Cytobacillus luteolus: one gene and its partner. Each later gene encodes a partner of the first gene's protein in a complex. Links are inferred from orthologs where the notes say so. Each region holds a gene or a part of one and is shown on either strand. Other genes may lie near its edges. The genes, in order: J2Z26_RS17795 and J2Z26_RS16260.

What was found.
Region 2: the proteins of J2Z26_RS17795 (region 1) and J2Z26_RS16260 are in contact, whole or in part, in an NMR structure (PDB 1GGR), measured with the Escherichia coli proteins. The link is inferred for Cytobacillus luteolus from one-to-one orthologs.

What each region holds. Positions count from the first base shown.
Region 1 is NZ_JAGGKM010000006.1:208,834-225,398, forward strand. What follows is about bases 5,548-8,455. They hold J2Z26_RS17795 (PTS sugar transporter subunit IIA), read right to left. Parts: upstream 7,298-8,455; coding sequence 6,797-7,297; downstream 5,548-6,796. Other genes in these bases: J2Z26_RS17790 (LysM peptidoglycan-binding domain-containing protein), read left to right, coding at 5,549-6,718; treC (alpha,alpha-phosphotrehalase), read right to left, coding at 7,309-8,455. Outside these bases: J2Z26_RS17765 (methyltransferase), read right to left, coding at 1-476; J2Z26_RS17770 (MDR family MFS transporter), read right to left, coding at 599-2,098; J2Z26_RS17775 (TetR/AcrR family transcriptional regulator), read left to right, coding at 2,281-3,156; J2Z26_RS17780 (HD domain-containing protein), read right to left, coding at 3,224-4,198; J2Z26_RS17785 (alpha/beta hydrolase), read left to right, coding at 4,516-5,433; more of treC, read right to left, coding at 8,456-8,991; treP (PTS system trehalose-specific EIIBC component), read right to left, coding at 9,025-10,467; J2Z26_RS17810 (HD domain-containing protein), read right to left, coding at 10,626-11,180; J2Z26_RS17815 (L,D-transpeptidase family protein), read left to right, coding at 11,276-11,770; J2Z26_RS17820 (divergent polysaccharide deacetylase family protein), read left to right, coding at 11,827-12,591; J2Z26_RS17825 (MFS transporter), read right to left, coding at 12,653-13,954; J2Z26_RS17830 (helix-turn-helix domain-containing protein), read left to right, coding at 14,077-15,309; J2Z26_RS17835 (phytoene desaturase family protein), read right to left, coding at 15,329-16,565. UniProt on the Escherichia coli protein: The phosphoenolpyruvate-dependent sugar phosphotransferase system (sugar PTS), a major carbohydrate active transport system, catalyzes the phosphorylation of incoming sugar substrates concomitantly with their translocation across the cell membrane.
Region 2 is NZ_JAGGKM010000005.1:356,877-373,528, reverse strand. The notes cover bases 4,365-7,359. They hold J2Z26_RS16260 (HPr family phosphocarrier protein), read right to left. Parts: upstream 5,994-7,359; coding sequence 5,736-5,993; downstream 4,365-5,735. Other genes in these bases: J2Z26_RS16250 (gluconeogenesis factor YvcK family protein), read right to left, coding at 7,050-7,359; whiA (DNA-binding protein WhiA), read right to left, coding at 6,023-6,979; clpP (ATP-dependent Clp endopeptidase proteolytic subunit ClpP), read left to right, coding at 4,729-5,334. Also shown: gap (type I glyceraldehyde-3-phosphate dehydrogenase), read right to left, coding at 1-1,003; J2Z26_RS16290 (sugar-binding transcriptional regulator), read right to left, coding at 1,044-2,069; J2Z26_RS16285 (glutaredoxin family protein), read right to left, coding at 2,213-2,449; rpoN (RNA polymerase factor sigma-54), read right to left, coding at 2,489-3,805; J2Z26_RS16275 (hypothetical protein), read left to right, coding at 3,962-4,138; more of J2Z26_RS16250, read right to left, coding at 7,360-8,030; RNase adapter RapZ, read right to left, coding at 8,033-8,917; J2Z26_RS16240 (8-oxo-dGTP diphosphatase), read right to left, coding at 8,946-9,404; trxB (thioredoxin-disulfide reductase), read right to left, coding at 10,021-10,971; J2Z26_RS16230 (tetratricopeptide repeat protein), read right to left, coding at 11,256-12,764; J2Z26_RS16225 (hypothetical protein), read left to right, coding at 12,925-13,335; bifunctional phosphoribosyl-AMP cyclohydrolase/phosphoribosyl-ATP diphosphatase HisIE, read right to left, coding at 13,406-14,029; imidazole glycerol phosphate synthase subunit HisF, read right to left, coding at 14,026-14,784; hisA (1-(5-phosphoribosyl)-5-[(5-phosphoribosylamino)methylideneamino]imidazole-4-carboxamide isomerase), read right to left, coding at 14,781-15,518; imidazole glycerol phosphate synthase subunit HisH, read right to left, coding at 15,515-16,150; imidazoleglycerol-phosphate dehydratase HisB, read right to left, coding at 16,152-16,652.

The DNA of each region.
Region 1 (16,565 bases):
ACTATCTCGACCTCACGAGGTGATTTTTCCATTGATACTAAAATATTAGAGATTACCTTCATAAATACCTTTATTGAAAACGGGTTAAAAAAATAAAATCGGTTATCAGTAGGTTCTATCTCGTACTCCTCTGCATAACTGTTGTGGATTAGTGAGATTGCCTTTGTACTAAGGGTTCTGTGACGTTTTGAATAATTCTTCAAATTAGCACTAGCTTCTTCATAAAAAGTTGAGTTCATCTCAACGCCCTTTACCACTGCCCCACTTGTATAATGAAGGAAGAATAGCAGCCTTCCTTTTCCGCAACCAAAATCTACAATTTGATCACTTTTGTTCACATCATATCTTTCTATTAACTGCTCTAACGCTTCATACGGTGTTGGCTCATACGGATGATAATGTATAGATTGATTCGACTTTTTTTGATTATCCCTCGTGCGTATATTTAACAATTTTTCATAGTAATGTTCTTTCATCTTATTACTCCTACTTTAAGGTCGGTTACTTACAATCATAGCCTATTTTATGAAAATATAAAAAGAGAGGCGGTACCTATCACTAGGCCCACCTCCCTCTAACTCGTATAAGCTACTTAACTCTAAACGAGTTTTGCTACAACTTTATTTCCCTCTTGCTTTTGTTCTGTGGTATCCTCTGCCTGTGTAGCTCGTTTTATAAAAAATGCTAAAATCAATGCCACCACAGCAATAATTGACGATACTAAGAAAGAGTAATTGATACCATTTAACATAGCCTGCATTGCAATTTGTTGCTGCAGTTCAGTTGTTACTGCCCCAGTAGCTTCTGCAGATAATTTTAAAGTCTGAGATTCAGTTCGAGTAGACATAACCGTAACTAATAAAGCAGTACCAATCGCACCTGAAACTTGATTAAGCGTGTTATTCATAGCCGTTCCGTGCGGGTAAAATCGTGTTGGCAACTGATTTAGTCCGTTGGTTGAAACAGGCATGAATACCATTGACATACCAAACATTCGTAATGCATGAAGCATCATTAAATACGTATATGGCGTTTCAAATGTTAATCGACTAAAATAAAAGGTTGTTACAGTCATAATGGTCAAACCGGTTATCGCTAAAATTTTTCCGCCAAATTTATCAAATAATCTTCCAGTGATGGGAGACATCACTGCCATTAATAACGCTCCTGGAAGCATCAGCAATCCTGCATCCAAAGGTGAAATTCCTCTTAATGTTTGAACATAGATAGGAATTAAAAGCATTCCCGAAAACATTGCCATATTTACAACCATCGAAATGGCTGAGGATAACGCAAACATTGGGTACTTATATATTCCGAAGTTAAGCATAGGTTTCTCAAGTTGGGATTGACGTAAAATAAACCATACTAATGAGGTTGCCCCAATAATAATCGTTGCATATACTTGTGGACTGTCCCACCCCTTACTACCAGCGGAACTAAATCCATACAATAGACCTCCAAAACCTACACTTGATAAAAGAAGTGAAAACAGATCTAAACGTAAATGCACTTTCTCTTTTTTATCCTTTAGTAAAAATAAACCTAATAAAAATACAGAGACAGCAATTGGCGTGACAAAATGGAAAAGCATTCTCCAGTGATAATGCTCCACAATCCAGCCTGACAATGTAGGACCAATGGCAGGTGCAGCCATCATAATTAAGCCAAAAACACCCATTGCCGTTCCTCTTTTTTCAATTGGAAAACTCACTAACATTACATTCATTAATAACGGCATCATGATTGCCGTACCTGATGCTTGAACCATGCGCCCGGTTAACAGTAACGGAAATATATGAGCACTTCCTGCGATAATCGTTCCAGCTGCAAATAGCCCCATGGCAACTAAAAACAAGCGTCTTACTGAATATTTTTGAATTAAATATGCCGTTGTTGGAATCATAATTCCATTCACTAACATAAAACCTGTTGTAAGCCATTGGACAGTGGCAGCATCAACCTTTAAATCTGCCATTATAGACGGTAATGCTATATTTAATAAAGTATTATTTAAAAATGCTATAAAAGCGCCGACCATTAATACAGCTAAAATGCCATATGGAGGGCGACTTGTTTGATTAATTGGTTGATCCATTTCGTTCCTCCTGTAGACTATCAGTCTAATAAATTATACTATTGTTCCACACTCATATATTATACCATGAGTACAATTATTGCAATTGGTAATATCCCCTTTACTAAAAGGTTTGTATTAAGGAATTAATTGATGTACTATAATTTTTAGACAGGCAGTCTAGTTAAAGTAAGGGTGAGGATATGAACGATAAAAAGAAGCACGTTATAAAAATGGCACATCAACTTTTTATTGAAAAGGGCTTTCAAGCCACTTCAATTCAAGACATATTAGACTATAGTGGAATTGCGAAAGGCACATTTTATAATTACTTTTCATCCAAAAATGAATTATTAATGGAGCTTCTAAAAACCATCTATCGAAAAATGGAGCAAGACCGAAATGAGTTGTTACTAGGTCAAGATCCCGCAAACCTAGAAATCTTTATTAAACAAATTGAATTACAAATGGAAACCAACCGAACTAAAAAACTGGTTGCTCTATTTGAAGAGGTTAATTTTTCAGATGATAAAGACTTAAAAAACTTTATTATTAAAGGACAATTAAGAATAATCCGATGGTTTTATCGACGATTTATAGATATCTTTGGAGAAAATAAAAAACCTTACTTATTAGACTGTGCAATTATGTTTAATGGGATTATATATCAAAATATGAGATATTCATCCATGGCTTATGATTCAAATAGTAGTATTCACAAGGTTGTTCAATATAGCGTTAACAGGATTGTAAAGGTTATCGAAGAAGTGTCACAAGCAGGAGAACAACTAATTGACCCAGAAGTGCTAACTAGGTGGTTTCCTGACGAACAACTAGAACACCCATACCAGCATAGGCTATATAATACTGTTCTAAAACTAAAAGCATCATTAACAAAACAGGATACACAAGCTAAATATCATGAGTTATTAGATTTTATTCAAAGTGAGCTGACCAATTCAAAGCAACCACGAATCTTCCTAATCGAAAGTGCCTTTGAAGCAATCAAAAACAGCGAAACACCCTTCAACGAAAATGCACTTAAACAACTAGAACAATTAATCAAAGAATACAAATAAAGTGGGGCCTGACCCCCGGCGCGTTAAAGCTTTAACGCACCGGGGGTCAGGCCCCTTTTGTCATATTTTAATAGCTATAATAGTACATTTTTTTCATAGCGCGAATAGCTTCTAAGGTCTCTTGTGTATCTGAACATATCTCGGTTAGTGGGGTTCCATTGACTAATGGAGTTTTATCATACACTTTTTTGACTTCTACCCCTACAGCTCCAACAGTGTCTTCCTCGTGAATTGACACCTTTTCTGGGTACCATAGGATAATGGAAAGAATCTTATTTACCGCTTCTATGTTAGCATTTTGAAGTAATTGAAGAAGTTCATTATTTGTCAGTGATTGAATAGACTGCAAATCCACCTCTTTTTCACTAGCAAATATAGAAATAGCTTTTGCTAGCATTGAATCAAGTGCCAGTGAAATTGGTTTTAGGAAGGTCCTATGATCTTCGTAGATAGCCCCGATAATGTGCTTACTTGTATCTAGGTTCGCTTCAACATACTGATGGTTAAAAGAAAGGTTTTTAAAGATGGTTGCAGGGTGTTCCTTAATCTTCCCTAACATATAAGCATCTCTCAAAAAACTATCCAAATGGTCTGCACTTAAATACGGTGTTTTATGTGATAAGGGGGAATCATTATCCAGAATTTCAATGATTCTATTTGGATCATAACCGTACTTGTTTAGGATCGTTGAAATTTCTTGTCCTCTAATATTTTCCTCTGTAATCGTATGATGATTGAAACCAAGTGTTCTTTCAACAGCATGCGAAAATGGAAGGTGACCAATATCATGAAGAAGTGCTGCTATCCGCAATTCTTCCTCCTTTGGAAAAAAGGTCGAGACAATTGCCCAAACTCCGATTGTATGTTCAAATCTTGTATGTTTTGCTGAGGTTATTAGTGACCCGGTTCCGTAATGAGATAGAAATTTTAACCTTCGAAAAGCTTTACTCTCAAGAAGTTCTACCTCACAAGGAAATGGTCTGATACTAGTTTGATAGAAAGGCTCGATGAATTCTTTCGGTTCTTTAAAAACATATACCATACAAAAACACTCCTTTAGAAAAATAAAAAGCCAGCTCCATATCTGCAAAAGATACGAAACCGGCCCATTTAATTGAAATGAGGGTGATAGCAACCACGGTTTATCAGTTCGTGAATAAAAACCATATTTATACATCTAAATTATACAAACTTTCCCAACTGAGTCAAGCGTTTTTTACAGGACCATTTCATGGGGCCTGACCCCCAGCACGTTAAAGTGATAAAGCGGTCAGCTTTTTCAATTGGGTACATATTATTTTGCATTTTTCTGACTTTTGCCTTTTAATAAGAGTAAAGAGCCTAGAGAGGAAGACAATTATGCAAAAGACAATCTTTAACTTTTCAGCTAAGGATGGTAAGAGTATATATGCAAAGAAGTGGGTTTCAGAAGATGAACCTAAAGCGATTGTGCAAATTGCTCATGGTATGGCTGAGCATATTGACCGCTATCATGAGTTTGCTTCATTCTTAGTAAGTCATGGGATTTACGTGTTTGGGAATGATCACAGAGGGCATGGGCAAACCGAAACTCGTGATTCTGACCGCGGGTATTTTGCCGATGAGAATGGGTATGAAATCATTGTAGAAGATATGAAAGCGTTGACCTACCTTATTAAACAGGATTATCCTACTACTCCCATCTTTCTGTTGGGCCATAGTATGGGTTCATTTCTATCTAGACGATACATTCAACTGTATGGTGACCTAGTAGCAGGAGTTATCTTTTCCGCAACAGGTGGACATCCTGGTTTCCTTGGAAAGGTAGGCCATTATCTAGCCGTACGTGAAGCCAGAAAACACGGTAGACGAACACCTAGTAGTAAGATGAACGCTTTAACCTTTGGCAGCTACAATAAAGCTTTCAAACCTAATCGTACGGAATTTGATTGGTTAAGTCGCGACGAAAAAGAAGTGGATAAGTATATTAGTGATCCTTTAGCAGGTGGTGTTTTCTCAGCAGGTTTTTTTGAGGACTTTCTCAAGGCCCTGAACTCACTATATGATGAGGATGATAAAATACCAAAGCAACTTCCTGTCTGTTTTCTAGCAGGAGACAAAGACCCAGTTGGGAAAAATACAAAAGGCGTATTACAAAGCTATAATCAACTAAAATCTGCTGGATTGAAGGATGTAACCTATAAATTTTATCCTGAAGCTAGACATGAAATCCTAAATGAAATTAATAAACAAGAGGTCTACGATGATATTCTAAACTGGATAAATAACCACTTATAAACTACCACCTGACCCCCACTACGTTAGCACTTTAACGTAGTGGGGGTCAGGCCCCTTTCGACATATTTGGGTTATTTATTGAATAGGTTGGTGTTAGAAAGGGAGGTTATTTTTGATGCCAAACTATTCTAAGTCTTGTTTACCTGGATTAACACCGTATCAAGTAAAAGAAGGAGAGACTATATATCAAATTGTTCAACAGTTTCGAATACCTTTAGAAGCAATTAAGGATGCCAATCCAACTGTAGATGTGGAAGAACTTGCTGTTGGTGAGACAATATGTCTACCCAGACAGGAGAATTTTCCGTCCTGCTCAAACGGAAAATTCTACTTCATTCAGGAAGGTGACTCTTACTACCGAATTGCCCACTATTTTTCTATTCCATTAGACTATTTACTCCAGGCAAACCCCAATACAAACCCGAACAATTTACAAATAGGGCAAGCTATCTGTGTTCCAACTGAATCTCCCTTTGCATATTGTCCACCTGGCACAACTCCTTATCAACTTAAACAAGGAGATAGCTTTTATAAGCTTTCCCAAGTGTTTAATGTTTCTCTCGAATCCATTATTCAACTTAATCCACAAGCGAACCCTTTTCAATTAACAATTGGGCAGTATGTCTGTCTACCATTTGATTGGAAGTATTTCTTTGACCAATCTCACCGTATTGCTTTTATGCATCCAAGAGGTTGGAGCAAAGTGTATACTTCCCCAATTAGGTATGAAGGAGAATCTGGTTATTTTGAAGTATCCAGTATAATAGCAGCTCCTCCTTCGGAACCAAGTAATGTTGCTCCTTTGAAGGAGGTATGTGAGAGCTATGCTCACGATAAATTTGACTCATATGGTTCTAACCCTGAAATTGTAGATATGACAATCGATGGGCAACAAGCATGCTTAATATTGCCTTCTAGTGATCAATCAGATGATTATAATAATAAAGCATCACTAATTGTTAAATTTCCGAAACCCTATGTAATTGGCGATTCACTTAGTCACTATTTGTTTATAGTAGCTAATAAAAAGAAGATTCGTGGTATTGCAAACACAATGAAGCTACTCAATGTTGAAAAAGATCAAACACTTTCTAAAACACAAGCTGAAAATCTAGTAAGAAGAGCATTAGGTTTGGCCAATCATCCAGAAGTCTATATAAAGTATGATCATACAGTAAATGATCAATATTTAATTCATGTTTTTGATATAGTTGATAACCACACAGCAACCAGAGGATGGTACCTCGTTCATCCAATGACAGGCGCAATTACTAACTATATGTAATAAACAGGGGCCTGACCCCCGCTGCGCTAAAGCTTTAAAGCGCCGGGGGTCAGGCCCCATTTGACACATTTGACATTTTTATTTCAGGGTTACAGTCAACACTTCCGTTTCTCCCGCTCGCCCTGTGTCTGTAGTGTTCTTTTCTAAGTTCCCTACGACCTCGTCTGTATTGGTTATGATCATTGGTGTAATGGTACTTGCTGCTTTTTCTTTGATTATATTCAAGTCAAATGCGATAAGCTTGTCTCCTCGCACTACTTTGTCACCAGCCTGAACAAAGCTTTCAAAGCCTTCTCCATTTAAGGTTACTGTCTCTAATCCAATATGGATTAGAATTTCTAAGCCGGATTTTGTTTTGATTCCAACGGCATGTTTTGTAGGAAACACTTGGACAATTTCACCATCAACTGGTGAAACAACCTGTCCGTCTGCTGGTTCAATGGCAATTCCTTCACCCATCATTTTTTGCGAGAAGACAGGATCTGGAACTTCTGTTATATCAAGAACTCGTCCGTTTATTGGTGATGTAATATGTTCAACAACTGGCTCACTGCTTTTTCCGAAAAGCTTCTTTAACATATAATCACTCCTTATTTTTTCAAATGAAATACAATCGACTCATACGGACGCAAGAGGATTTCTTTCCATTCTTCCGATGAATCATCATAATTTGAAAGTAACCTCTCACCGCTAAATCCTTCTATATCTACATTCTCTGGCAGTTTAAACATTGTTTCTCGACCATAGAAATTATTGACCACAAGCAATTTCTCATTCTCAGAACTGCGTACATAAGCAAAAATCGTATCATCATTCTCTAGAATTAGCTGATAATCTCCATCAATGATGATATTGTACTTTTTTCTAAGACTAACTAGTTTTTGATAGTGATAAAAAATAGAATTCTTATCTTCCAGTGCTTTTTCCGCATTTACTTCTTTATAATTACCCGCAACGTTTATCCATGGAGACCCAGTCGTAAAACCTGCATTTTCATTAGTATTCCATTGCACTGGTGTCCGAGAGTTGTCTCTTGATTTCTGTTTAAGGATCTCAATAATCTCTTCCTCACGCATACCTTCTTGCTTTTTTATATTAAAAATATTTAAGGATTCCACATCACGGTAATCATCAATTGTATCAAACTTTGGGTCAGTCATCCCAAACTCTTCACCTTGATAGATGTAGGGTGTTCCTTGCATCATATGGATGGTAGTAGCTAGCATCTTTGCTGATTCTTTATGGTATGTACCATCGTCACCAAATCTTGATACAACACGTGGTTGGTCATGATTACACCAAAATAACGCATTCCACCCAGAGCCCTTATGCATTTCTACCTGCCAAGTTGAAAGGATTTTTTTCAATGCTAAAAAATCAAACTCAGCCTTTGTCCACTTTTCTCCGTTTGGATAATCCACTTTTAAGTGATGGAAGTTAAAAGTCATATTTAGTTCGTTTCGCTCTGGATTGGTATATTTAATACAATTTTCAATTGTTGTAGAAGACATTTCGCCGACCGTCATGATGTCATACTTTGAAAACACTTCCTCATTCATCTCACGGAAAAATTCATGCACTCTTGGTCCATCGGTATAAAATTTTCTTCCATCACCTGGAGGTACTGAACCATCATCATTAGGGAAATCTTGGTCTTTTGAAATTAAGTTAATAACATCTAACCGGAACCCATCGACTCCCTTTTTAAGCCAGAAGTGCATCATTTCATAAACAGTATGACGTACCTTTTCATTTTCCCAATTTAAATCAGCCTGAGTTACATCAAATAGATGCAAGTAATACTGTCCAGTCGTTTCATCATACTCCCAAGCAGACCCGCCGAACTTAGACGCCCAGTTAGTAGGTGGATTACCATCTTCGCCGTCTTTCCAAAAATAAAAGTCTCGATATGGATTATCTCTAGAAGACATAGATTGATGAAACCACTCGTGCTCAGTGGAAGTGTGATTTACCACAATGTCCATTATTATTTTCATTTCCCGTTTATGAGCTTCATCTAACATTCGGTCAAAGTCTTCCATTGAACCATATTCTTCATAAATCGAATAATAATCACTAATATCATAGCCATTATCTCTTTGCGGAGATTTGTAAATTGGGGTCAACCATAAAACATCGACCCCAAGCTCCTTTAAGTAATCCAACTTTTCAATGATACCTTGAATATCTCCAACACCATTCCCTGTCGTGTCATTAAAGCTTTTAGGATAAATTTGATAAACAACAGATTTCTTCCACCATGGATGTGTCAATTTAAATTGCACCTACTTCTTCTTTTGATAAAATTAACGAGTTTTCCCTAAACGCTTATATGCATTTTCACCCATTTTTGTTTTTGCTAAAATAAATGTTAATACAATTGGTACAACGATAGCTACAAGCATAGCCAATGCGAACAGAAGCATATCCTGAACTTGAATTGATAAAATACCAGGAATTCCCCCTACACCAATTGAGTTCGCCATTACACCAGAACCTACTGATATGATGGCCGCAATCATTGAGCCAACCATTGCTGCTAGAAACGGGAAAGCATACTTTAGGTTAATACCAAACATAGCTGGCTCTGTTACTCCTAAATAACAGGAGATTGCCGCAGGAACTGAAACCTGTTGTTCTTTTTCATCTTTTCTATTCAAGAAAATCATGGCAACAACTGCAGATCCTTGGGCAATATTTGATAATGCAATCATTGGCCAAAGGTTGGTTCCGCCAAATTCACTCATTAGCTGAAGGTCAATTGCATTTGTCATATGATGTAGACCAGTAATAACTAATGGAGCATAAGCGAAACCGAATAATGCAGCAAATAACCATCCAAACGAAGATGTTAGACCTGAGTAGACTACATCAGAAATCCATGATCCTATTGCCCATCCGATTGGTCCTAACACAACGTGTGCTATTAAGACAGCAGGAACTAGAGCAAAAAACGGAACAAAAATCATAGATATGACGTTTGGAATCACTTTACGCAATCCAAGCTCTAAGTAAGAAAGTACAAAACCTGCTAAAATCGCCGGAATTACTTGTGCCTGATACCCTATCATCTGAACTTGAGCAAACCCAAAATCCCACACAGGTATATTCTCGGCTCCAGCAACGCCATATGCATTTAACAATTGTGGAGAAACAAGTGTAATCCCTAAAACGATACCTAATATTTGAGTTGTTCCCATTTTACGTGAGATTGCCCATGTAATACCAACTGGTAAGAAGTGAAATATCGCTTCACCAATCAACCATAAAAATGCATGAGCACCTGCCCAGAATTGTGAAACTTCGACTAATGTTTTAGTTCCACCATCGAGCATTTTGATTTCACCGATTACATTTCTAAAACCTAGGATTAGACCCCCAACAACTAATGCTGGAATTAATGGAGTAAAAATGTCTGCTAAATGTGAAACCATTCTTTGTAACACGTTCATATTCTGTTTTGCAGCAACTTTGGCATCATCTTTCGAAGCTGTGTCTCCTACGCCTGCAATCTTCGAAAATTCATTATAAAACGTCGCAACCTCATTGCCGATAATAACCTGAAATTGTCCTGCTTGAGTAAAAGTACCCTTAACGAGCCCAATATTCTCAACGGCCTTAACATCTGCCTTGCTTTGGTCTTTTAAAACAAACCTCATTCTAGTTGCACAGTGGGTAACAACCGAAATATTGTCTCTACCACCCACATGCTCTAGCAATTCCTTTGCCGAGTCAGTATATTTGCCCATAATTTTATATCTTCCTCCAATCTATCTCTAATAAATTTTGTTCTCATAGTTGCATATTCATTATTTTCTTACGCCAACCTTATTATTATTCATAACAAAAAGGGGCCTGACCCCCGGCACGTTAAAGCTTTAACGCGCCGGGGGTCAGGCCCCAAAATTCACATAGTATCTAGTTGGCCAAATACATCAACTACTACTTTTTCTAATTCATCTATTAACCTGAATTCTTCCTTCTGAGGTGCTAACACTTTCACAATACTTGAGTAATACCAATGTTGTTGGCTTTTACCTCGGTTAAAACGATTCCATACATCCTCTCCATTTGTTTCAATATCTTCTTTTATGCTCTTTAGATTATGTAATTTATCAGCCACTATAACTTTTATTTCATCCAATTCCGCATTCTTTAAGTGCTCAATGGTATGCTTTTTTCTTTCCTCCCAGGATAAGCTTTTATCCTGCTCAGAAGCAGCACGAACTAGACTTGTAACTTTAGATCCAAATAAGTTTGTCAAATCCTCATAAGTTACATCTGTATCCTCAACTGTATCATGAAGGATTCCTGCTGCAATGATTTCATCTGAACACTTCTCCTTTTGTAGTAACATTCCTACTGCAAACGGATGTGTTATATATGGAATGTCTGTTAATTTTCTAGTCTGACCAGCATGAGCTTTTGCTGCGATTACAATCGCTTTATCAATCAAATTCATTTATCTATGCCTCCTTACAAATATATTAATTGAAGAAACTCCTTTTTTATTCAACATATAATTATAGTATTACCATTTTAAAGGAGGTGTCCACTTTGATCCATACAATAAAGCCCGGAGAGACCCTTAATCAGATAGCAAGAGATTATCGCACCCCACTCGCCTCAATCATTACAGCAAACCCTTCAATCAATCCAAATATCATCTATCCCGGTCAAACCATTGTGATTCCAGGCTATCCATCTCCAGATACGATCCCATTTACAATAGATGTATCTATCAACAACCGAAAACTAACCTTATTTAAAAATGGCGTTTTCCAAAAACAATATCCAATTGCAGTCGGAAGAATCTTACACGGTACGCCTGTAGGTAGCTATATCATTATTAACAAAGCTCCCAATCCCGGCGGTCCATTCGGTACAATGTGGATGAGTCTTTCAAAACAGCATTATGGAATTCATGGAACCAATGACCCAAGTTCCATTGGAAAAGCTGTTTCTAAAGGATGTATTCGCATGTATAACCGTGATGTTGAAGAACTTGCGAGAACCATTCCTATTGGAACCCGTGTAAATATCCATTCTTAACAATGTATGAATAAAATCCTTTTGGGAGACGTTATAAGAAAAAAGGAGTCGTTCCTATGAGGATTATTCTTCTTATGGTGGTTCTTCTTTTCTCAAGCTTTATGTCCAATGCAGCAGCAAATGTAGATAACACAAAGAAAGTTTTAGCAATTGTAATTGATGATTTTGGGAATAACATGAAGGGTACTGAAGATATGCTTGCTCTTCCAATTCCTCTAACAGTGGCTATTATGCCACATATGACAACAACCGAACGTGATGCGAAATTAGCCCACTCAAGAGGTCATGAGGTAATTATTCATCTTCCAATGGAGCCTAAGAGAGGCAAGAAAAGCTGGCTGGGTCCTGGTGCAATTACAACAGACTTAAGTGACGAGGAAATTCGAAAAAGAGTGGAAGCAGCAATAGAAAACGTTCCATATGCGGTAGGCATGAATCATCATATGGGTTCAAAGGTAACTGAAAACGAACGAATCATGAGAATTGTTTTAGAAGTCTGTAAAGAAAAAGGTCTTTATTATTTAGACAGCAAAACAGCTGGTAAAAGTGTGATTCCCAAGATTGCAGCAGAGCTATCCGTTCCCTATTTAGAAAACAACATGTTCTTTGATCACCAATATTCAAGTAAGCATATTTATAAGCAAGCTTCAGTTATTGTAAAAAAACTTGAGGACCGCAGTCCGTTAATTGCGATTGGCCATGTTGGAATTACTGGAGATAATGTTGTTGGTGCAATTAAGGCAAACATTCCTGAATATGAAAAACATGCTGAAATTGTATTACTATCTGAACTAATTCCAAATTCTGTTCCATTATATTAATAGATCCAACATAAAAAATTCGCCAAGTAACATACTCGGCGAATTTTTTTATAACGATAATCTATATAACTGTTCCCGCTACTTTAGGCACTCTTTTCGCTTCTCCGTATTCAGGGTGAACCTTACGAACAACAGAACTCCTTGCCAAGAATAAAACCACACCAATTAGCAATAGTGATGAAGTTAACAGAATCCACTGCGGTGGAAATACATCATATAGGAATCCATAAATGACCATTCCTAGTGGCATAAGAGCCATAGCCATTGTTTCTAAAATTGAAAAGACACGTCCTTTAAAGTCATCATCAATTTCCTTTTGCATCAGTACTTGTAAAGGTGTATTCACAATCATTACCGTCACTCCAAAGCTAAACATGATGGTTGCATAATAGATAAATGTTAGTAGACTTGATAATTCGACCACTAAAGGTATTCCAATTGCCGCCATTAGTAAACCTAATCCGATGATGCCACGCTTTGAAACCAAGAAAGGATACTTTACTTCTTTTCCCATTGAGAAGTAAATCGACATTAGTAACATCCCAACAGCAAAAGCACCTTGTGTAAGACCGAAAGCTTGAGAATCCATTTTCATTTTTTCAATTAAAATAAAAGAATAACCTACCTCAAAGGCTCCAAATAAGAAATTGATTAATAAGGATATCCAAATCATAGTCATTACGAGCTTTTGTAATTTTAAATAGTTCACTCCTGCTTTTAGACCTTGCCACATTGACTCTTTTTGTTGCCCATCTTCTTTTTGTGCTCTATTAGCAAAGAGGTTAAAGTCCATTGTAGCCTCAAGGATAACAGCAACAATTGATGCACAAATATAAATGATAAGGAAGGTCGACATAGAAACCGCACCATATAGTAAACCACCTACTGCCGGGCTTGCAATTGCAGCAAATGAAATAGACATTTGATTTAATGACATTGCCCGTTGAATTCTATCTTTATCAATCAAACCGGTAATCGATGCAGTAAATGTCACACCAGAAAACATTGATGTTAATGAAAGGACGCAAGTTGTTATATATATTGCTAGTAATGATAGCCCTGAGGTAAGAGTAACTGCTAATAACGTTATGATTGTTACTGTTGTTGCAATTTGTGAGATGATAACAATCTTTTTCCGCGAATATTTATCTGCTACATAACCTGCAATCGGAGAAGCTAATGTTCTTGGCAAGATATTGCATATTAAGTTGGTAGCGAAACTTGTTGCAGAGCCTGTTAATTGCAAAATATAAAAACTGATTGCGAAAGTATACACTTGTGCTCCAAATGTAGAAATAAGCTTACTTATCGTAAACGTATACAGATGATAAGTTGCTTTTTTTAACTTTAATGTTTGATCCATCGGATAACACCTTCCAAAAGTTTAATTTAATTAAACAAATTATATCATCTTCCGTTCTTCCATTTCAACAAAAAGTTTAATATAATTAAACTAATTAGATTTTAGGAGTGAAATGCACAATTATGCTGGGAGAAAAAATACGAAAACTACGTAAACAGAAAAAACTAACCTTAGAACAGCTTGCAGGATCTGAACTTACTAAGGGTATGCTCAGTTTAATTGAAAATAATAAAGCAAAGCCTTCAATGGAAAGTCTAGAATATATTGCGAGTCGACTCGGAGTAGCTATATCAGATTTAATGGGAGAAACAAGTATCCAGGAAACTAGAGAACTATTGGAAAAAGCTGAGGCTTTAATAAATTTGGACTTTGAAAACAATAAGGACAAGTTTAAAGAATTAATTATGTTAATTGAACCATATACACCTAAGCTTTCTCATGGATATGAATCAGCTAGACTGTTAGATATATATAGTCGAAGCCTTTTTCATGAACAGAAAAGTGGCTGGAAGGAACTCGTACAACAGGTTTCAACAATGTATGATGAAATGAATTTAACTGCTAGACGTGCCTCTATCGGAATATTTAATGCTCTTGAAAAATTTTATGAGCACCGCTACTCAGAATCACTGGCGATTTTTATAAATGAACGTAAAGAGGTCGAAGCTAAACATGCCTTTATTGACCCTATGACACGTCTAGACTTTGACTATTATGAAGCAATACTGTACTTCGCGGTGGGTAATGCAGATGCCGCTTCAAAGGTTATTGAAAATGCACTGAGTTATTCAAAGGAGAAAAGAATCTTTTACCTAATTGATGAATTATACCGTATTGCGGCTGCACATTCGATGATGTCTAACGATAAGGAAAAAACGGATTACTTCTTAACTAAGTTAAAGCAATATGGAGAATTTGTTGAAGATTTTAAACCTCTCTTTTTCTATAAATTATTTAAGCTCATGTCTCTAACTTTTGAACAGCATAAATATGGACTAGCTCTGGAATTGATAAATGAGTATTCAGAGGATTTTGCCCTGGTGGAGCAGTTCGGACCTTGGCTTTATATTGAAAAGGGAAAGGCCTTATATGGTTTAGGGCACTATCAAGAGGCGATCGAAAATATCGAAAAGAGTGAAATTCCTCACTATATACATCATCCTTTCGACTTGTCGATTTTCTATATAAAACACGCTTATAAAGCACTGGCATATCTAGCTTTAGAGGATCATTCAAAAGCTTTGCTAACAGCAGAAACAGCGGTTACACTATTCGAACCTTTGCCGGATTCATCTTTTAAGCAATTTTCAAATGAAGTCTACAATAAAATCGTGGAGACACAAAAAAAGGCCTGATTATCAGGTCTTTTAGTTCTTAAGAATATTCTTTCACTATTGTTCTTGCTGCATAATATCCACTTAAACATGATGACAGTGTTCCTGGGCCCGGAAAAACATGTTCCCCCACAATATAAAATTGAGGTAGCTTTGAACGCACTCCCCTAGGCTTCCTAATTGCATTTTTTACAGTTAACGGAAAACCACCGACCCCTGATTTACCAATAAACTTCTCATAAGTTAACGGAGAACCAGCTTCGAAATACTTTAGCTTTTCCTTCACAGGTATTACATGCTCAACCTCATTAAGAATTTCACCTACTAGTTGTTCTTTAGCAAGCTTATATTCCTCTTTAGAGTAAGCATTCCATAAACTGAGGTCTGTATGCACAGATATTGTCATGGCCACCTCATTATTTATTGGCTCACCGTTCTTACCCTTCGCGTTGTGAAATGTAACATAAACTGGCCCATGTGCTCGATTTAAAAGGGTAGACTGAGATGAGCTAGGAACAATTTGGTAAGCAAACGGAAGACTACTGTCTTTTGGAAGTTCTTTTTTAATCTCATCCGATACAATCGCATCTAATCTGAATGCTCCCCAAGAGAATTCACCATCATCTGTGTAACTTGTTTTAGGACCAAAAGATATGCCAGAATTATTAATTACTATATCAAAAAGTGAAGAACACTTTTTACTTTCAATTCCCCATTTCTTCTGAATAGGATCGTAGTTTACTTTCTGAACTGGTGATTTTAGTAGCACTCTGCCGCCGTGCTCCACAATTTTATCAGAAAGTGCTTTGCTTAATTGCCCCATCCCATTTTCAAAAGTAAAGCTCCCTTTTCTGTAAATAGATAGTGCAACACATGAAGGTAAAAGGGCTGCTTCACTTACATCTGTTTGAACAGCGTCAATTAGTTGAGCATCAAGGAAATGAATGAGAGGTTCATATGAATCAAGATTATGTCGTTTTAGTAGATCCCTCACTGTCCACCGAGCAAATCGCGCCAGACGAAGTGCTGCATCAGGGTGTTTTACTAGAAACTTAGGCAACGTTCCTAAGTCATATAATCTTCTAATCGGCAAAGATACCTCAGATTCTGTTACTCCAAGAACATCCTGACTTAATTGGTTAAGTTCATCCCAAAATTTAATGACATCTCCACTTCGATCAGGAAAGGCTAGTTTTAGCTCTTTCTCCCAGCTTTCTTTTGACTTGTAGATGGAAACCTTACCACTCGGTAAAATAACATCCATCGGGTGAAGCATA
Region 2 (16,652 bases), on another replicon or contig:
AACCTTTTGAAGCGATATAGTCAACAAGGTCAACTACACGGTGAGAATATCCACTTTCGTTATCATACCAAGAAATAACTTTAACCATGCTTCCTTCCATTACCATTGTAGATAATGCATCGATTGTTGAAGAAGCTGGGCTACCGTTGTAGTCACTTGATACTAATGGCTCTTCGCTATAGTAAAGGATTCCTTTTAACTCATTTTCAGAAGCTGCTTTAAATGCTGCATTCACATCTTCAGCTGTAACATCTGTGTTAAGCTCAGCAACAAGGTCAACTAATGAAACGTTAGGAGTTGGTACACGCATTGCTCCACCATTTAGTTTTCCTTTTAATTCTGGAAGAACTAATGAAACTGCTTTTGCTGCCCCAGTTGAAGTTGGGATAATATTTTCTGCAGCGGCACGAGCACGACGATAGTCTTTATGTGGTAAATCTAGAATTTGTTGGTCATTTGTGTATGAGTGAACAGTTGTCATCATTCCACGTTTAATACCGAATTTATCATTAAGTACCTTTGCAAATGGTGCTAAACAGTTTGTAGTACAAGATGCATTCGAGATAACGTGATGGTTAGCTGCATCATAATTTTCATGGTTTACACCCATTACAATTGTGATATCTTCATCTGACGCAGGAGCTGAGATGATTACCTTTTTAGCACCAGCTTCTAAATGTTTAGCTGCATCTGAACGCTTTGTAAAACGACCAGTTGATTCAATAACTACATCAACACCAAGGTCTCCCCAACCTAATAAAGCTGGATCACGTTCTGCTTTAACTAAAATTTCTTTCCCATTTACCACTAGGTTTGTGCCATTAACAGATACTTCAGCATCAAGTTTGCCGTGAACTGTATCATATTTTAATAGATGTGCAAGCATGTTAGCATCGGTTAAATCATTTACAGCCACAACATCAATGTTTGGGTTGTTTAAAGCTGCACGAAATACGATACGACCAATACGACCAAAACCGTTAATACCTACTTTAATTGCCATTTTAAAATTTCCTCCTTTAGTTGACTAAACATTAATAATTTTAAGTATGTGATTCTACCAATTGATTGGCAGCACCTTCATCTGTAATTAAAATGGAATGAGGCGCTTGCTTCATGTATGATTCAATTGCCTTAGCCTTTGAAGCACCACCCGCAACCGCAATAACATGTTCAATTTTGTCTAAATGCTCAAGCTGAATACCAATCGTTTGAACCTTATGAACAACAATACCCTCTTGGTTAAAATAATAACCAAATGCCTCGGCAACTCCATGTGACGCTATGATTTTCTGTACATCCTCTGGAGAGGTTTTTCTACGTTCTGCCATTGTTATAGCATCTCCAATACCATGAACAACAATACTTGAGGACTTAATTAGATCAAGGACATCTTGGATAGAGGGTTCTGCTACAAAAGATTGATAGGCATCAGGACTTACAACATCTGGTACATGTAAAAGTCGGTAATTACCTACTGCCTTCTCTGCCATTTTTGCGCAGATTGTATTTGCTTGATTTTCAACATGTTCACCTAAACCACCACGGGCTGGCACGAAGAGCATATCGCGATTTTTAAAATCGGCAGTCATCATCTCAGCTACAGCAGCAAGGGTTGTTCCACCTGTTACAGCAATGATATTTCTATCTGTTAGGTACTCCTTCATCCTTGTAATAGTAGCTCTTCCCATTTCTTTTTTTACCCAAGGGAAAACATCACTATCTCCTGAAACAACGATAACATCTCTTAGTTTTAATTTTTTCTTCAGTTTTGATTCCAAAACTTTTAAACCAGATACTTCTTTCATCAATTCCTCTAGTTGAAGAAACAAAATCGTTCCTTCTTCTGTTAGACTCATACCGGATGAACCTATATCGATAAGGTCTTGATCTTTCAAAAATTGAACTTCGGCCCGAAGAATTCGTTCAGTAAGTTCAAGACTTGTAGATAAGCTTCTTCTTCCAATAGGTTGCATCAACCGTATGTATTTCAGGATATTGTAACGCTTCTGCATAACTTCAAGTAAATCAGGTAACAATTTACTTTGAATCTCAAGAATTGACTTCACTGAAATTTCCCCTTTTTACCAGACGGGACATTTTATGTCCCTATATGACATATTATGTCCCACTAGTCGTAAAAAAAATCACTGAAGGCTACTTCATCAATGATTTCTATCTTTACAAGTATATTCTATCAGTAGTAAAAACGTTATTCAATAGGCGTTTTATCAAGTAAACGCTTTCTTATTGAATCTTTATCGACAATTCCATAAGTAATCTCTTCACCATCAATTTCAACGACTGGAATCATGATTTGATATTTCTCTAACAGGACATCATCCTGATATATATCAACTTCTTCAATTGTTATAGGAAATTCTTCCCCTAATTTCTCAAGAACTACTTTTGCTTTCATACAAAGAGGACAATCTAGTTTTGAATACATGATGATTTTTGTTTTTTCCAAGTGAAACACATCCTAACATTAATCATATCTTTTTCTTTGTGAAGAGGATAGAATCCCAAGTTGATCACGATATTTTGCAATGGTTCGTCTTGAAACCACTATGTTATGCTCATCTTTTAATATTTCCACAATTTTCTGGTCGGATAATGGTTTCTTTTTATCTTCTTCTGAAACGATTTTTTCAATCATTTCCTTAACCCCTGCTGAAGATGTTTCTTCACCTGAATTGGCTGTTTGGATTGCACTACTAAAAAAAGACTTCATTTCCACTACGCCATAAGGAGTCTGAACATACTTATCACGACATGTACGACTAACAGTTGATTCATGTACATCGATCGCGTCAGCAACTTCCTTCATCGTAAGGGGTCTTAAATAGGTAGTCCCTTTTAAAAAATAATCAGGTTGTCTTTGAATAATTTCATTCATAACATGTAAGATTGTCTGTTTTCGTTGCTCTAGACTTTTTATAATCCATTGACATTGTTGTGCCTTTTCTTTTAAGTACGAACGGGCTTGTGCATCGTTTACTGTTTCCAGCGAGTTATAATACTGGAGATTAAGTGAGACCTTAGGTAACAACTCATCATGTAAGTTAATTTCAATATTCCCATTTTCTACAGTGACAGAAAGATCAGGAGTAATGTAATCTTGTTTCCCGTCATAAAAGGCATTACCCGGACGAGGGTTCAGTGTAACGATAAGATCACTAACCTCCTGGATTGTTTTTAAATCATAAGAAGTTTGCTTCGAAAGCTCTCTCCATGATTTGGAGGCGAATAAGTCAAAATGATTACTAATTATATCTTCAGCAGATCGATGTCTATTAGGAAGTCTTTTAAGTTGAAGCAGTAAAGATTCCTTCACACTTCTAGCTCCAACTCCTGCAGGATCTAAATTTTTTATTAAATTCAATGTATTTTCCACTAACTCTTCAGTTATAGAAAGATTTGCAGCAATTTCATCACTGTCCATTGTTAAATATCCATTATGGTCTAATAAATCAATGATATATTCAGCGATTTTACGCTGATATGGCTCTAGTTTAATTAAAGACACCTGTTCACTTAAGTGTTGATGTAAGGTTTTTTGGTGTAAGTCGACAAAATCTAAGGGATTCATTCTTTCTGCTCTTTTTAATGGTGCTTTCTTCTTACTATATAAATTAGCTTCTGCGCCAGAAATTTCGATTAGTGGGTTTTCAAGGGTCTGCTCCTGTAAAAATTCAGACAGCTCGAGTGAAGAATATTGTAGTAACGTAATAGCTTGTGTTAATTCTTTTGTCATTGTTAACTTTAGTGACTGTTGTTGAAATAACCCTACTCTCATATTCATTCACACCCCTCCTCACTGTATGCCCTTTCAAAAGCCATTTGTATCTTATTTTACATCATCCTCCTTGTATGGTGAATGGCAAATTGTTGGGAATGACTTTTCGTATGTATTTTTTAAAACGAGAGATAGATGCTAATTGTAAGGGGGGATGTAATTATGAGAAAAAATGAAGTTATATACGCTGGTCCATTGACAGGAACACTAGCAGAGGCAAAAGAAAAAGGATTTAGCGAAGAATTCGGTGAGGAATTTGACCCAATCCAGCAAATGTGGCGTGTGAATCCAGTTGATGAAGCAGACTACGATGGTACAATTGGATATAAAGATGCATAACAAAAAACAAAAACCGTCTTACCTCTAAAAAGGTAAAACGGTTATTTTTACGCCCTCGACAGGATTCGAACCCACCCTAAGAGAACCGGAATCTCTTGTGCTATCCACTACACTACGAGGGCATTACAATAAATGTAAACACTGCATTCATCATTATAAGTTAGATTTATTTCCATTGCAAGACATTTTAAAGGGTTAAAAAATCACAATCAAGGGTATCATGGTGATTGTGGTTTTACTTTTTACATATAATTTACTAAGGTCCTTTGAGTACTGTTTTGATTTGTAACTTTATTATTTATATGAGTGGATTGGAGCGGAAGGCACTTGACTCCTGCGGGAGATGAGGAAAGGTCGAGACCCCACAGGCGGCAACGCCGAGGAGGCTCGACTTCCTCCCCGCGGAAAGCAAGTGCCTGAAGCGCAAAGGAACGGGCAAGATACAATTTGCATATTAAAAAGAGGTAATAACTACCCCTCAGTAGAAATAGGATAGTGGTAGCAAGACCTTTCGTTTGACCTTAGTTGACCTTAGTTGTATGATAAACATATACATATTTGAAGAACTAATTAAAGGAGGAACAATTTACATGAACTTAATACCTACAGTCATTGAACAAACAAACCGTGGCGAACGCGCATACGATATCTACTCACGTCTTTTAAAAGACCGTATTATTATGTTAGGTAGCGCAATTGACGATAATGTTGCAAACTCAATCGTTTCTCAATTATTATTCCTAGCTGCAGAAGATCCAGAAAAAGATATCTCACTTTACATCAATAGCCCAGGTGGATCTATCACAGCTGGTATGGCTATTTATGACACAATGCAGTTTATCAAGCCAAAAGTGTCTACAATTTGTATCGGTATGGCAGCTTCTATGGGAGCTTTCCTATTAGCAGCTGGTGAAAAAGGAAAACGTTTTGCACTTCCTAACAGTGAAGTAATGATTCACCAACCACTTGGTGGAGCACAAGGGCAAGCAACTGAAATTGAAATTGCAGCTAAACGTATTCTATTCTTACGTGATAAGCTTAATACAATCCTTTCAGAGCGTACAGGTCAGCCATTAGAAGTGATTGAGCGTGATACAGAGCGCGATAACTTTATGACTGCTGAAAAAGCTCTTGATTATGGACTAATTGATCAAGTGTTAACAAGAAAGCCTGATGAAGGTCCTGCTAGTAAATAAAAGTATAAGATGAGGAAGGTGTCCCTTAGTTTGTAGGGACACCTTTTTTGTGTGGTGATTGGGATTTGGATTTCGACTCGTTCTTTTATTTCTCGCTCAACCTGTCCCAATCACCTCTGGATTCGGACTCGTTCCTGCATTCACTCGCTCAACCTGTACGAATCACCTCTGGATTCAGACTCGTTCCTGTACTCCTTCACTCAACCTGTCCGAATCAGCCTTGAATTCAGACTCGTTCCTGTTCTCCATCACTCAACCTGCCCCAATCAGCCTCGAATTCAGATTCGTTCCTGTACTCCATCACTCAACCTGTCCGAATCAACCAGGGAACAGACTCGTTCTTGCATTTTAGGTGAACAAAAAAAGGCCCCCTCACTTAACCGTGATTGGCCTTTCCTCATTTATCCTTCTTGTTGTACAAATGTTGCTAAAGCTTCTAAAGCTTCTGCTTCATCATTACCATCAGCAGCTAACGTAATTGTAGCTCTAGAGCCGACTGCTAAGCTCATTAGACCCATGATACTTTTCGCATTTACCTTTTTGCCATCTTTCTCTAGGAAAATATCTGAAGAATACTTATTTGCCTCTTGAACGAAAAGGGCAGCTGGACGCGCCTGTAAACCTGTTTTTAATAATACCTCTACTTGTTTTTCAACCATTGTGAATTCCTCCTCTATTTTTTTGTTTTTTAGTTATCTGAAATCGGATGTCCGGCACGTATTTTATCTGCTATTTCGTCAATCTTCCGCAAGCGGTGATTGATTCCTGATTTACTGATTTTTCCTGTTGAAACCATTTCTCCGAGTTCTTTTAAAGTGACATCAGCATAATTAACACGAAGCTCTGCAATTTCACGAAGCTTCTCTGGCAATGCAGTTAGACCAACAGTTGATTCTATGAATCGAATATTTTCAACCTGTCGCAGTGCAGCACCAATCGTTTTATTTAAATTGGCTGTCTCACAGTTTACAAGACGGTTCACGGAATTTCTCATATCGCGAACAATTCTTATATCTTCAAAGCGAAGCAATGCACTATGAGCCCCAATTATATTCAAAAATTCAGTAATTCTTTCTGCTTCTTTAAGATAAGTAATATACCCTTTTTTGCGCTCTAGTGTTTTTGCATTTAAGCCAAAAGAATTCATTAATTCACACAAGGATTCAATATGTTCTTTGTAGAGTGAGAAAATTTCTAGATGATAAGACGATGTTTCTGGGTTATTAACAGAACCGCCTGCTAAAAATGCCCCTCGTAGATAGGAACGTTTACAGCACTTTTTAGCAATGAGCTCCTTTGAAATATCATATAAAAACGAAAAGCCCTCATCGCTGTTAACGATCTTTAAATCTTCTAGAATTTCCTGTGCGCGCTCTACAAGGCGAACGATATAAACATTATTTTTTTTCAGTCTCATCTTTTTACGAACAAGTAGCTCAATTGTTACACTGTATTCTGCTTTTAATAATGTATATATTCTACGGGCAATTGCTGCATTTTCCGTTTGAATATCTAGGACTAGTTTTCTATTCGAAAAGGAGAGTGAGCCATTCATTCGAATTAAAGCAGATAGTTCAGCATGAACACAGCAAGGCTTTAATTGTATATTTGTAAGTTCTTTCTTTGTCTCTGATGCAAATGACACAACATCACCCCCGTGTAGATGGTTAGAAAGTGCATCCGTTTGCACTTTTTATTATAAATGATTTCGTAAATTAATTCCCCTCTAAAACACGGGCTGAATCAACTAATTTATATAAGATTGAAGCTACTTTGGACGTATCATGACGTATCACTTCGTCTTCGTAACTAATAATATTGCCATGGATGATTTCAAGGCCTAGTTCAGAAAGGCGCTGCAGGTCGTAATCAACGGATTGTGCAAGCTCTTTTGCATATTTCGCCTTAATTTTATCAGGAATTCCTTCATCATTCACTAAAATCATATCAAGAAATGATGTATTCATATGTTGATATAAGGCTTTTACATGATCACTTGCTGTGTAATTTAAGGTCTCACCAGCCTGAGTCATCACGTTACATATATAAACCTTTTTTGCTTTAGCTTTTATGACTTCTTCTCCGATTTTTGGCACTAGTAAGTTTGGAAGAATACTTGTATATAGACTACCAGGACCAATAATAATCAAGTCAGCTTCGCGGATCGCTGACAAGGTTTCATTCACTGGTTCAATGTCTTGAGGTGTTAGAAAGACTCGTTTAATTTCCTTACCTGAGTATGGAATTTTTGACTCCCCAGAAACAACTGTTCCATCTTCCATTTCGGCATGTAATATAACACTTCTGTTTGCAGCAGGTAACACTCGTCCTCGTACGTTTAACACCTTGCTCATCTCACTTATAGCATGTACGAAATCACCTGTAATTGTTGTCATTGCTGCTAGAATTAGATTGCCAAGTGAATGCCCAGACAACCCACTTCCATTTTTAAATCGATGCTGAAACAACTCTTCAACTAAGGGTTCTACATCTGACAATGCCGCTATTACATTCCGTATATCCCCAGGTGGAGGAATATCCATCTCATCACGAAGTCTACCAGAGCTGCCACCATCATCCGCAACGGTTACAATCGCAGTAATATCGAGAGGATACTTTTTTAACCCTCTAAGTAAAACGGAAAGCCCTGTTCCCCCACCGATTATGACAATTCTAGGTTGTTTTGCTTTCTTCATAGCTATTCCTTCCTCTTATCAATATCGCGATGAGAGACAATGGTTTTGTATTCATTCGAAAAATATTTACCGAGATATTCAGCAAGTGTTACAGAGCGGTGCTGTCCACCAGTGCAACCTATTGCGATAACTAACTGACTCTTTCCTTCTCGCTTGTAGTAAGGAAGCATAAAGGCCAATAAATCAATTAATTTTTCAGCAAATTTTTGAGTTTCTCCCCATTTTAAAACATAAGATGATACTTCTTCATCAAGTCCTGTTTTCGGTCTAAGTGTATCGATATAGTGAGGATTCGGTAAAAATCTCACATCGAAAACTAGGTCGGCATCAATAGGAATGCCATATTTAAATCCAAATGAAAAGACATTCACCGAGAAAGTCTGAGAAGAATGTGTTGAAAACTGCTTAAGAATTTTCTCACGTAGCTCTCTTGGTTTTAGGTTAGACGTATCATATATTAATTGTGCTCTACCCTTTAACTCCTCAAGAACTTCTCTCTCATTCTCAATTCCTGTTAGTGGTGAACCGTTATTTGCCAACGGGTGAGAGCGACGAGTTTCTTTATAACGACTTACTAAAATAGAGTCTTTTGCATCCAAAAATAGGATCTGTGGGGTAATCCATGATTTTTCAGTGATATCATCTAGTGCTTCAAAAAGACTCTCAAAGAATTCTCTTCCACGCAAGTCCATCACTAATGCTACTTTATTCATTTTACTTCCTGACTCTTTCATAAGCTCTAAAAACTTAGGAAGTAAAGAAGGTGGTAAATTATCTACACAAAAGTAGCCAAGGTCTTCAAAACTTTGAATAGCAACTGTTTTTCCAGCCCCGGACATTCCTGTGATTATCACTAATTGAATATCACTTGTAGAACCTGTACTCATTATTTTACCTCCAATATACAAGATATAGTTAACTAGGATCTAAGCGATAGGCAAGTAGTTCAAAATTGGGGGTATAAGTAAAGGTTCCGTAAATCGTACCACTCCCCTTAATTAAGTAGTCAATGATATGAAAATCACCTGGTGCCATCGGAAGATCGCTCACCTTATCAATTTCATGCCAAGAAACCTTTCCCTCTTCAGATTCATCCACATTTTCCCCATCATATTCTGATGCATAGAAAGTGAACATCATCCATTCGGAAACGATTTCCTCTTGGTCTTTAATAATAAAAGTAAAAATCCCCTTTATTGTAGGATTTTTTAAATATATTCCTGTTTCTTCTCGATATTCTCTTACACACGAATCTTTAACAGATTCTCCTTGCTCCATTTTCCCACCCGGTGCTACCCACCAGCCTCTGCTTGGTTTTTGAAGTAGAAGAACTTTATTGTCTTTCACAAGAACGCAGTTAGTCACCCTTTGCACACATTTCACCCCGAGTCGAACAGCTAGGTGCTGTATATATATGTATTTACCTATCCCGCTGCATGTAAATGAAAGCATTATCATTTATTATACTATTTAAAGTAATGTGTAACAATGAACAAGATATGTATAAAAAATTTTTGTAATGTAATATTCTAAAAGTTTATTACGAATTAGTTTTGTTTAGGTTTCACGTTTCATAGCGTTTTCATGATAAACATGTCCATTGTCCTATTTTTCAGTACTTTTTATATAAAAAAGGGGCACAGGAAAGGGAACCTGTGCCTAACAAGTATCTAATATATAAAAGGGGGTCAATTACTTAACCTCATCATACTAGAAAAATATTTCATGCGTGTTACAACAGAGTTAAATAGTAGTTACTTTTTTATGAAGGACGAGTTTACATTGACACATACCCGTTGAGTTCAGCGGAAGGTACTCGCTTTCCGCGGGCGGTCCGGGGAGCCTCCTCGTCGCTTTGCTCCTGTGGGGTCTCCCCTGCCCCTCACTCCCGCAGGAGTCTCGTACCTTCCGCTGAACTCAACAAGCTTCAAAAAATATAAAGCTTTACTATTGCAAATAAAAAAGTGCCAGGAGCTCCTGACACTTCTTATTATTGACGCTCTTTTAGTTTTTCCATTAGTGATTCGATATAGTGTTGGGCGCTTTGGGCTGCGATGCTTCCGTCGCCTGTTGCGGTTACGATTTGGCGAAGTGTTTTTTCGCGGATGTCTCCTGCTGCAAAAATTCCTTCGACTCTTGTTTCCATTTGGTCGTTTGTCTCGATATAACCGTTTGCATTTGTAATTCCAAGACCTTCGAATGGCTTAGAAAGTGGAACCATTCCAACGTAGATAAAAACACCATCTGCGCTAAATTCTCGTTCTTCTCCAGTTTTAGCATCTGTTAAAATAACGCTACCGACTTTTCCATCTTTATCTTTGATTTCTTTCACTGTTGTATTCCAAATAAAATCAACTTTTTCATTGTCAAATGCTCGTTTTTGAAGAATCTTCTGAGCGCGTAGTTCATCACGACGGTGAACAATTGTTACTTTTGTCGCAAAACGAGTTAGGTAAACACCTTCCTCAACCGCAGAGTCTCCTCCACCAACAACGACTAGTTCTTTTCCTTTAAAGAATGCCCCATCACAAACTGCACAGTAAGAAACACCGCGTCCGCCAAGTTCTTTTTCACCTGGTGCACCTAGCTTTTTATACTCAGCACCTGTTGTGATAATTATAGCGCGTGCTTTATATTGTTTACTTCCAGCAATAACTGTTTTATATTCTTCTCCATCAATAACTTCCTTAATATCTCCGTATGCATATTCAGCACCAAACTTCTTCGCATGCTCAAACATTTTTGTGGAAAGATCAGGACCTAAGATATGATCAAACCCAGGGTAGTTTTCTACTTCCTCTGTATTTGCCATTTGTCCACCAGGTACTCCACGTTCAAGCATTAGGGTAGAAAGATTCGCACGAGATGTATAAACAGCAGCAGTCATACCAGCAGGACCAGCACCTGCAATGATAACATCATAAATTTTTTCTTCAGACATTGTATTGACACTCCTTCAATGCAAATAATAACGTAAATTGTTACTCTCGATTCATACATACAAAATATAGTGTATCCAACTACTATCCTATAAAAACAAGTAATAAAACGCCACAAATTTGCTCACACAAAAGCGTAAGCGCATCGATCAGCCCCGACAAGCAAATGTTCTGTGACAGAAAAAGTCTGCACTTCGACTTTTTATGGTACAGGTTATTTGACCTCGAGGGGCTAGGCGCTGGAGCTGGACGTAGTCATAAAAAATACCCCTTGGTCAGGGGCATTCTATACCTCAAATAAGCTTTGCACGATTTTTACATACTTACTTAAGGTTGATTGAGAGATCTCATATTTTTCACTTATGTGTTTTTTTGTAGTGGGCTGTTGTTGGAGTGTTCTCCACACAAACTCTGAAGCTGCAGCCCATGCCAAGGTATTTGATAATGAATATTCCTCATTCATTAACTGGTCGTAGAGCATGAACCAAGTTAGATATAATTCCTCAAGAAATTCATCTGTACCTTGATTATGTTTAAAAAGGGAGTCTGCTACTTTATATCCATCTTCTATATATACTGGTCCTTTGAAGATTGATTTTTTGTTAAAGGAATGCCAAACAAATTCTGCAAATTCTTTTTCAAGAGTAGAGTACAGCTGATTTTCCTTTAAATCAATACATGAGACCGGGCTATTGGATTTACTTGCAAGAAATAATCCATAAAGACGTTCTTCAATAAAGTCACCCTGTAACCATTTATCGTGTGGATGACTGATGGTTAGTAAAGAATTTGGTCGGTCCCCAGACCAAGGCTCTGTTCCTTTTTTATCAGGATTATCCTCAATTACTCGCTTCCATGCATTTTCAGCGATTGAGATGTTCCCTGTAAAGTATGCAGAATAAGCAAGCCAATAATAAAACGTTTCGTCACCATCAAATCCTTGTCTTTGCAGCGTTCTTAACCATTTAAAAGCCAAATCATAACGGCCAATCAGACCAAAGGTTGCACCTAATTTATAACGATGTTCAACTAAGATTGGATAGATACACTCAAGTTTTTTCGTAAGCTCTTTTACCTTCCTGTTTTTTCTTTGATAGTAAAGGAAGACAAGCATATTACAAAGTGCGTGAAGATTTCCTGGATTTTTAGCCAACACTTCCTCTAGCAAGCGCGATGCAGTAGCGATTTCTCCGGTATAAAAATGCGCTAGTGCCAGGTTATTATATGCTGACCAGAATTCAGGATATTCTTGTGTGATTTCATTTAATAGCTCAATCGCCTCCTGGAGATTACCTGTCTCCAAAAGTTCACGAGCTTGCTCTTGTTTTAAAATCAATTCATCTTCTACTTCGAAATCTATATCGTCATCTGCTGATTCAATGGATAGTAAGTCTAGCAGGTCTTCTGTATCTTCGACAAATTCACCATCTGGATCGTGTTTCAAGTACATTGTTGCATATTTGTTTGATTCTTGAAACAAGCCTAAATGGGCATAGTTATTCGCCATAAAGTACATACACTCTGTCATATCACTATCAATCTCATTAAGTATGGTTGCATGTAGTTTATTAGATTGTTGATAATTTCCAAGGTCCGTAAGTACAACTGCTAATTGGCATAGAAACATGGGGTCTCTAGGCTCTAACTGAATGGCTCTTTGTAAGTATTTTCTGGCACTGTTTAGGTCGCGTTTGCGATACGCTTTAAGGCCTTTATTAAAATAATACTCACCAGTTTGCACAAACGGTAATATTAGGGCAGTCTGTTGAACTTCAGTATATGTGCGTTTTCCCATTTGTTCCTCCAGTTTCTATAATCTCACCGAAGGTAGTATAACACATAGCTAAGGCGATACATAGTAGTAGATTGGAATTGGTGGTTAGTTTTCTAAAAAGATAAATTGGTAGTTTACACTTTATGTTGAATTCAGTAGGATGAAATAGGGTGATAGAATAATGAAGAAAATAGGAATTGGATTTCTCATCTTACTAGGTCTCGGTTTCTTTGCAGTACAGTATGTATGGAAAGAAACTTCTGTCAAAATAATGGATACAGCGCTTGCTCAAACAAAAACCTTACCCGAAATGAAGGAGTTATTGAATGACCCAAGTATACAGGCGCTCCTTAAAGACGAAAAACTTCTTGAAGAAAGCAACCTTCCCTTCACAACTAAAGAAGAAGCCATTAAGGTTGTAACAGGCGCTTTTTCCGCACGTGAAATTGCAAGTATCACCACGATTGTTGCTAATGGTGTCACTGAAGAAGAGAAAGTTGAATTAAAAGAAATGGTCCTGAATAGATTAACACCAGAAGAACTTAACGCACTGATGATACTAGCACTAAAAGAACAACAAAAAGAGCAATAGCTAAGTTATAATAAAATAATAGCAGACTAAATCAAAATGATTTGGTCTGCTATTTTAGATTACTAACTTATTAGCGCCTCTTCTGCAAAGCATCAAGCACTTCATCAAGCGGTAACTTTTGTTCACGAAGTAAGACTAATAGGTGGTAAAGTAGGTCAGCTACTTCCCATTTTAGTTCTTCGGGGTCGCGATTTTTGGCTGCAATAATTACTTCTCCACTTTCCTCGCCGACCTTTTTCAGTATTTTGTCTACGCCTTTTTCAAATAAGTAAGTCGTATAAGAACCCTCTGGCATTTCTGCTTCTCGTGTTGCAATTAGTGCTTCAAGTTCGTTGATGATGGCAAAGCGTTCACTTTCCTTTTGGATTGTCTCCAGCTCTAGTAAGCTATCACTGAAACACGTGTAATTTCCTTTATGACAAGCTGGACCAGCAGGCGTCACCAATACTAAGATTGCATCTTGATCACAATCATAGCGAAGGTCTAAAATTTGTTGCGTGTTGCCTGAGGTTGCACCTTTATGCCAAAGCTCTTGTCTTGAACGGCTATAAAACCACGTTTCTTTTGTTTCAATTGATTTTTTCAACGATTCTTCATTCATATAAGCAAGGGTAAGGACCTCTTTACTGTTCGCATCTTGAACGATTGCTGGAACGAGACCTTTTTCATCAAATTTTATAGAAGCTGTATTCATCTCACAATCATTCCCTTCTCTTTTAAATAGTCCTTTACTTCCTTAACGGATGTTTCTTTATAGTGGAATATACTTGCCGCTAATGCTGCATCTGCTTTCCCTTCCGTAAATGCATCGAAAAAGTGCTCCTTGTTTCCAGCTCCACCTGAAGCAATAACAGGAACCGTAACAGCAGAACTTACTGCTGAAGTTAACGGTAAGTTGAAACCATTTTTTTCTCCATCACTATCCATGCTCGTTAATAAAATTTCACCTGCACCACGTTTAACAGCTTCCTTCGCCCATGCCACAACTTCCCACTCTGTTGCATTCCGACCACCATGTGTATAAACGCGCCACGAACCAAGTGATTCATCGTATTTTGCATCGATTGCAACAACGATACATTGTGAGCCAAAAAAGCGAGAGCCTTCGTTAATCAAGTCGGGATTGAGTAACGCAGCAGTATTTAGGGACACTTTATCCGCACCAGCGCGCAGAATTCGTTTCATATCTTCAAGTGAGTTAATTCCCCCACCTACTGTAAATGGAATCGCTAATTGTGCTGCAACCTGTTCAATGACCTCTACCATTGTTTTACGTCCTTCATGTGAGGCAGATATATCTAGGAATACAAGCTCATCTGCTCTTTCTTCATCATAAAACTTTGCAAGTTCAACCGGATCTCCAGCATCACGAAGTCCAACAAATTGAACCCCTTTTACCACTCTACCGTCTTTCACATCTAAACACGGGATAATTCGTTTTGTAATCATACAGATGACACCTCACGGATAGCCTCGCTTACTGTGAACATGTTCGTATACAGTGCTTTACCTACAATCGCTCCACCAACACCTGATTGTGCGAATTTAGACAGCTGCACTAAGTCAGCAAGTGAACTTACTCCTCCTGAAGCAATCACTTCTTTACCAGTCGCTTCAGCCATTGTCACAACAGCATCAATGTTTGGTCCTGAAAGCATTCCATCTGTAGCGATATCTGTAAAAATAAACGTCTCCGCACCCGCTTGAGCTAGTTCTATCCCTAAGTCTGTTGCCTTAATCGAAGAGGTATTTAACCAACCTTCTGTTGCTACATAGCCATCTTTTGCATCAATTCCGATAGCAATTTTAGCTCCGTATCTCTTTAACATTTCTTTTACAAAGTCAGGATTTGAAATCGCAGCACTTCCTAAAATAACGCGGTCTACCCCGTTTTCTATGTAATAAGCCACATCCTCAAGCGTACGAATTCCGCCACCGATTTGTACCTTAACATTCAGTTTTTTAGCTACCTCAAGTACATATTGATCATTAACACGTTGCCCTTGTTTAGCACCATCAAGGTCAACCATATGTATCCATTCAGCTCCATCACTTGCAAATAGTTGTGCCATTTCAAAAGGTGAGTCACCATAAACAGTCTCTTGATTATAGTCTCCTTGAATTAACCGAACACATTTGCCACCTCTCATATCGATGGCTGGATAAATTGAAAATGAACTCATACTGTTTCCCTCTCTTCAACAATTGCTGCAAAATTCTTTAATATCGATAAGCCGATTTCACTTGATTTTTCCGGGTGAAATTGTGTTCCAAACACATTTCCTTTTCCCACTACGGCCGGAACCTCAACATCATATGAACTACTAGCTAAAATAACATCGTTGTCTTCTGTTTTTACATAATAAGAATGAACAAAGTATACATGTCCTTGTTCAACACCCTCTAATAGAGGTGAATCATTTTTAAATAAAAGTTGATTCCAGCCCATATGTGGAACCTTGTATGCTTCTCCGTTTTCAGTCACTCCAGGAATTCGAATCACTTGCCCTGGTAGCAAAGAAAGACCTTTCGTTAAACCATTCTCTTCACTTTCTTCAAAAAGCAATTGCATTCCAAGACATATGCCAAGCAGTGGTTTACCTTCATTAACATAGTCTTGTATAAACGATGCTAAGCCAGTATTTTTTAAAATCTCCATCGCATCTTTAAACGAACCAACCCCCGGTAAAATGAGGCCCTTCATTTGTTTTAAAACGCTAGGATCTTCTGAAATCACGTACTCATAATTCATTCGCTCCAGTGCTTTGCTAACACTGAACAAATTCCCCATTCCATAATCAATAATTCCTAGCATTCTATAACAATCCCTTCGTTGATGGGACCCCCTTAATTCGTGGGTCAACCGTCGTTGCTTCATCTAATGCACGACCTAATGCTTTAAACACTGCCTCAATCATGTGATGCGTGTTGTGACCATAGTGAACAATTACATGCAAGTTCATTCTCGCTTCAAGAGCAAGCTTCCATAGGAACTCATGAACAAGCTCTGTATCGAATGTACCAACCTGTTTACTTGGGAATTCGGCTCTAAACTCGAGGTGTGGACGGTTACTTAAATCAATCACAACTTGAGCCAGTGTCTCATCCATTGGAACAAATGCATTGCCGTAACGTTTAATACCCTTTTTGTCACCTAAAGCTTCTCTTAACGCTTGACCGATACAAATTCCAATATCTTCAGTTGTATGGTGACCATCAACCTCGATATCACCATCTGCATTTACGATTAAATCAAACTGTCCATGCTTCGCAAAAAGATCAAGCATATGACTTAAAAACGGAACACCTGTCTCTAA